One region of the Rahnella sp. CG8 genome, then DNA from elsewhere that is predicted to be linked to it. Evidence: predicted binding sites of a transcription regulator. Region 1 holds the regulator's gene; the other holds the start of a gene.

Region 1 (3,134 bases):
AGAGCTTGTTGCCTTTAAAGGTTCGACGAATAAAGAACGCACCCAGACGGCGGAAAATCGGGCCAGCCGGCCAGAAATTCAGGTTGATACCGGCGGCAATATGCGGCGGTACCAGACCCTGATGATAGAGCACGTAAGACAGCAGCAGATAGTCCATGTGGCTGCGGTGGCAAGGCACATACACAATTTCCTGACCGTCCAGCGCTAACTGGCGTACACGCTCGGCATTATTAACGTTGATGCCTTTGTACAAACGGTTCCACGTCCAGCTCAGCACACGGTCAGAGAGGCGCACGGCTTCATAAGAGAAGTCAGCGGCAATCTCTTCCATCAGGGCGATGGCGTTTTGTTGGGCTTTTTCGTGGGAAATTTTCTTGCTGCGGGCTTCGTCTTCAATCGCTTTCTCAATGGCTTTTGAGGCCAGCAATTTATTGAATAAATCCTGACGTGCCGGAAGGCGCGGACCAACCGCAGCCAGACGCTGACGGGAGAAATGCATCCGCGCCACACGTGCCAGTTTTTGAGCAATCGTCTTATCTGTGCCGTGTTCCGTCGCCATATAACGCAGGGAAACGGTATTGGAGAAACGGACGAAACTGTCCCGCCCCAGCCACAGCACAGCGAAAAATTTCTGGATACCGTTCAGCACGCGCAGATGCGGCGTGTCGTCCTGACCTTCACGGCCCGGTGCACGACCAAACATTACCGACACCGGCAACATCTGAATGTCTAAATCCGGATTATTGCGGTGCAAATCAAGGTAGTCGTGGAACAGCTTTACGGACTCCTGCTTCGGCGTGTAATAAGAGAATACGCGCGGGCCTTCGGCTATAAAGACATGGCTTGGTAGCAGGGTGCCGTCAATTTCCAGCGGAATAAGAGGATCAGGCAGATTCTGCGCCAGACATTGCGCACGCAACGTCAGCAAATCGGCTTTGGAATTATAAGGTAATACGTACAAAATCGGCCGCGTCGGGTCTAAATGCAACTCGGTAACCGGATCTGAAGGTATGACCTTGCTCTTTACCAGCAATGAGAGTGGTAAATTCAATAATGTGTAATAAAGTCTACGCCAACCTGACATAAAAACGTGAAGCCTCTTGTTAGCAATTTCGCCGCAAGGATACCAGAAAGATCCGTGGAGATCTGTGGTCATATAAAAGCTAAAATGCTGCAAACACTCTAAGGATCAGTACCCGAAATGGCGAACCAAGTCACCGGATTTACCCGAATTTATAAAGCGGCCGGCTATTCCTGGAAAGGATTCAAAGCGGCATGGCAAAACGAAGCGGCATTTCGCCAGGAGGCCAGCGTCGCTATCCCGTTAATTTTGCTATCTTTCTGGCTTGATGTCAGCACCATTGAACGTATCCTGCTGGTGGGATCCGTCGTGCTGGTCTGTGTCACGGAGTTGCTCAACAGCGCGGTGGAATGTGCAATAGACCGCATCGGGCCTGAGTTTCATGTGCTTTCCGGTCGCGCAAAAGATATCGGCTCTGCTGCCGTACTTCTGACCATCATATTGGCGATTTTTGTCTGGGTCAGCATCTTTTGGTCGCGATGGTTCTGATTTGGAATCTGCATTCCAGGAATCAACGTTATGCCCTGTTTTTATTCAATCTTAGGTTTTCATTGACCGTTTAGCTGTATATACTCACAGCAAGACTGTATAAACAACCAGGGGGCGGAATGAAAGCTTTAACGACCAGACAACAAGAGGTCTACGACCTTATTCGCGATCATATCTCCACCACCGGTATGCCACCAACCCGCGCAGAGATTGCATCACGTCTGGGGTTCCGTTCTCCCAATGCGGCGGAAGAGCATCTTAAAGCGCTGGCGCGTAAAGGTGTTATTGAGATTGTTTCCGGTGCATCACGCGGCATTCGTCTGCTGATGGAAGAAGAAGAAGGTTTACCGCTGATTGGCCGCGTTGCCGCCGGTGAACCGCTGCTGGCGCAGCAACATATCGAAGGGCACTATCAGATCGATCCGGCAATGTTTAAGCCGAGCGCCGATTTCCTGCTGCGTGTCAGCGGTATGTCGATGCGTGATATTGGTATCCTTGACGGCGATCTGCTGGCCGTGCATAAAACGCAAGACGTGCGTAATGGTCAGGTTGTGGTGGCCCGTATCGATGATGAGGTCACCGTGAAACGCCTGAAAAAACAAGGCAGTGTGGTGCAGTTATTGCCTGAGAACAGCGAGTTTCAGCCGATCGTGGTGGATTTGCGCGAGCAGAATTTCAGCATTGAAGGCTTAGCCGTAGGTGTTATCCGCAACGGCGACTGGATCTGACCTTCGTACTTCGAGCTATCTCTGCGTTGGCTGCCTTCGCGAACCCCGGTCACATATTTGTGTATGCTCCCGGCGTTCGCTTAGTTGCCGCCTTGATATAACTCGAATTACTCGGTCAGATATGACTAAGTCAGAAATTGCTGTGTCAGATAGACAAGACTAAAACTAATTGAATATGGATGGCGGCCGCCTCTGGCATCCATGTGAATTCAAAGAGAAATGCGTTTCTCTCATCATCGCCCCTTTCGGGGCGATGTCATTTTAGGCATAACCTGAACCTCCGGCATGAGATTCTCTATGCAACATCATTCCCTGCGACACACACTCAAAAACACCTTTTTAAGCCCTGCCGATAAAGCGCTCTGGATGCTGGCATTGCCGATGATTTTTTCCAATATCACGGTGCCGCTCCTCGGCCTGGTGGATACCGCAGTGATCGGTCATCTCGACAGCCCGGATTATCTCGGCGGCGTGGCTGTGGGTTCGATGATCACCACTTTCCTTTTTATGCTCTTACTGTTTCTGCGGATGAGTACCACCGGCATGACCGCTCAGGCGCTGGGCGCGAAAGATAATCAGCTTCTGGCGCGTGCTTTTGTACAACCCTTCCTTCTGGCTGTACTGGCGGGCGTCATTATTGTGGTATTCCGTCATCCGCTGATGGAGCTGGCGTTTCACATTGTCGGCGGCAGCCAGCCCGTGCTTGAACAGGCGAGGCTGTTTATCGAAATCCGCTGGTTCAGCGCCCCGGCTTCACTGGCGAATCTGGTGATCCTCGGGTGGTTGCTCGGCATTCAGTACGTTCGCGGGCCGGTGATTTTGCTGATTGCCGGGAA
Region 2 (3,134 bases), on a different contig from region 1:
CGACGGTTGGCGCAACCATGACGGCCAACATGGTTGGATACAGACCTGCACAGCCGTTCTGACCAATCGTTGCCCCGAACGATGCCGCAAAGCTGGCGATAGATTCAGGAATACCCAGACGGCGTGTTTGCGCTTCAACGCTCAGCGGGATGGTCGCGGCACTTGAACGGCTGGTGAAGGCAAAAGTCAGCACCGGCCAGACTTTACGGAAGAATTTCGCCGGATTAACACCGGTGAACGACAGCAGTATCGCGTGAACAACAAACATAATGCCAAGACCCAGGTAAGACGCGACCACAAAGCTGCCGAGTTTAATGATGTCCTGAATGTTCGAGCCGGCGACCACTTTGGTCATCAGAGCCAGTACCCCGTACGGGGTCAGTTTCATGACCAGACGCACCAACTTCATCACCCATGCCTGCAGGGTATCGATAAAGGCCAGAATGCGCGGACCTTTTTCTGCATCATCTTTCACCAGTTGCAGGGCGGCTACACCAACGAAGGCTGCGAAGATCACGACGCTGATGATTGATGTCGGACTTGCGCCTGTCAGATCAGCAAACGGGTTCTTAGGTATAAAGGAAAGGATCAACTGAGGCACGCTCAGGTCAGCCACTTTGCCGACATAGTTAGACTGAATTGCCGTCAGTCGCGCCGTTTCCTGCGTACCCTGTACCAGGCCGTCAGCGGTGAGGCCGAACAGGCCCGTCACGAAGATACCCACCAGAGAAGCGATCAGTGTGGTGAACAGCAGGGTACCGATGGTCAGGAAGCTGATTTTCCCCAGCGATGACGCGTTATGCAGTTTCGCTACCGCGCTCAGAATAGAGACGAAAACCAGCGGCATGACGATCATTTGCAGCAACTGGACGTAGCCGTTACCGACAATATTGAACCAGGTAATTGAGGTTTTTAGTACCGGATCATCGGAACCGTAGATCAGCTGTAAAGCCAGGCCAAATACGACACCCATAGCCAGACCCAGTAAAACTTTTTTTGCCAGGCTCCATTGCTTGTGGCGGGTTTGTGCCAGCAGCAAAAGCAGGGCAACGAAAACCACTACGTTAAGAACGAGCGGAAGATTCATACCAGACTCCAAACTTATAATTTTGATAAATGAAACGGGTGTTTCCGGAAAAGGACTGCACCATCCCAAAGCATTGGGGGGCAGAATATCAGTTTGAGGGTCTGAGTATTTATATCCAAAAGGAATTCATTATAACTTTTTGTTGGTGTTTGTATTAATTTTCATCATATCGGCAATATTTCATGCTATTCAGATGAATAATTTCAGGATGTGATTAAAAAAGTCAGGATTTATTGCACCAATGATGGGCGTCCAGTCTGGCCAGAAAAGCGTCAGGCCGACCAGCATAAGGCAGAGCGTGCGCTCGAGTTGATTACTTTTCTGGCTGTTAATCAGCGGTAGCCGGAAACGCCATCGACAAGGCCAGAGCAGCGGCACTCCTGCAGGCGTCAGCATATCTGCCAGGATATGGCTCAGGTAACCGATAATCATGGCGTGGAAAGCATCAGCGGGGATCACCCAGTCGTGAGGGAAATGAGTGCGTAGCAGGAAAATCCCTCCAGCCACCGCCAGCAAACTGTGAGTGAATCCACGGTGACCAAAAGCCCGGGCGATGGGGGCCGACAACCATTTGAGACGCTGGCCCAGCACCGATTTGGGGTGATCAATATCGGGCAGCAGACAGGTAAGCAAAGACCCTGGAATGATGTGCCACCAGTCACCATGCGCCAGTTCGGGAGAAAGCTGGGCCTTCTTAGCAAATACTGCACAGGCAATTGAGAAAATGAGATGGCCTTCCGCCGTCATGACGCGTCCGAACTGGATAACTGTTATTTTATCCAGTATAAGTGAAACTGTCACAATCTTGGAAGAGATGCCCTGTAACTAATTGTCAACGGACTGATAAAAAACAAAAAAGCGTATAAGAATACGCCTTTCTGGTGTCACTTATTCTGCCCTTAACGCGCGAGCCAACCACCATCGACGGCAATGGTGTAACCATTAACGTAATCAGAGGCTTTCGATGCCAGAAAGACTACCGGCCCCATGACATCTTCCGGCAGACCCCAGCGTCCGGCGGGGATTCTGTCGAGGATTTCTTTGCTGCGTTCTTCATCGGCGCGCAACTGTTCCGTATTGTTAGTCGCCATATACCCCGGCGCAATCGCATTCACATTGACGTTATGCTTCGCCCATTCATTGGCCATCAGTCGGGTCAGACCCATTACTGCGCTTTTTGACGCGGTATAGGAAGGCACCCTGATCCCCCCCTGATACGAGAGCATAGAGGCAATATTTATAATTTTGCCACCGTTACCCTGTTTGATGAACTGCTTCGCCACGGCCTGAGACATAAAGAACAGCGTTTTGCTGTTCACATTCATCACATCATCCCAGTTTTTCTCGCTGAATTCGATGGCATCTTCACGGCGGATAATACCGGCGTTATTGATCAGAATATCGATATGACCAAATTCCCCGACTGCTTTCTCGATCAGCTCAGGAATGCCTGTGATGGTGCTCAGATCAGCCCTCAGATCGAGAAAACGGCGGCCTAACATGGTGACTTTTTTTTCAGTTTCTTCAGGGGCGGAAACGTTAATGCCCACAATATCGCATCCCGCCTGCGCGAGACCCAGCGCCATGCCTTGTCCCAGCCCGGTATTGCAACCGGTGACGATTGCGACTTTGCCGCTTAATTCAAATGAACGGAGGATCATATTCAGAGTCTCTTTTGCAACGGCGCGTTCGCCATAAAAAATGAGTTGCTCTGCCGGTGAAGGCAGAGCAAGGGGGAGTTAGCGCAGTTCGCTGACTTTGACGTGATCCATGTCATCGAATACCTGGTTCTCACCGACCATACCCCAGATGAAGGTATAGTTTTTGGTACCCACTCCGGCGTGAATTGACCAACTAGGAGAGATGACAGCCTGCTCGTTGTGCACTAATAAATGACGGGTTTCCTGTGGTTGCCCCATCATATGGAACACGGCAGTTTCCGCTTCCATATTGAAGTAGAAATACACTTCCATACGACGTTCATGGGTGTGGCAAGGCATGGTATTCCACAGGCTCCCCTCTTCCAGTTTGGTCAGCCCCATGGTCA

The links. The regulator LexA, encoded in region 1, represses DNA repair genes until DNA is damaged. The targets are predictions, from matches to a motif close to TNCTGTATGTACATACAGNA.
Region 2: the regulator LexA is predicted to act here: its motif matches at 1,853-1,872, upstream of HGO41_RS19140 (metal-dependent hydrolase).

Annotation. Positions count from the first base shown of each region.
Region 1 is NZ_JABAED010000026.1:27,552-30,685, forward strand. Features, by position in the region: gene plsB (glycerol-3-phosphate 1-O-acyltransferase PlsB) at 1-1,084, opposite strand, end outside; gene HGO41_RS20420 (diacylglycerol kinase) at 1,202-1,570, shown strand; gene lexA (transcriptional repressor LexA) at 1,690-2,298, shown strand; gene dinF (MATE family efflux transporter DinF) at 2,596-3,134, shown strand, end outside.
Region 2 is NZ_JABAED010000023.1:4,050-7,183, forward strand. Features, by position in the region: gene HGO41_RS19135 (L-cystine transporter) at 1-1,087, opposite strand, end outside; gene HGO41_RS19140 (metal-dependent hydrolase) at 1,277-1,834, opposite strand; gene kduD (2-dehydro-3-deoxy-D-gluconate 5-dehydrogenase KduD) at 1,987-2,748, opposite strand; gene kduI (5-dehydro-4-deoxy-D-glucuronate isomerase) at 2,827-3,134, opposite strand, start outside.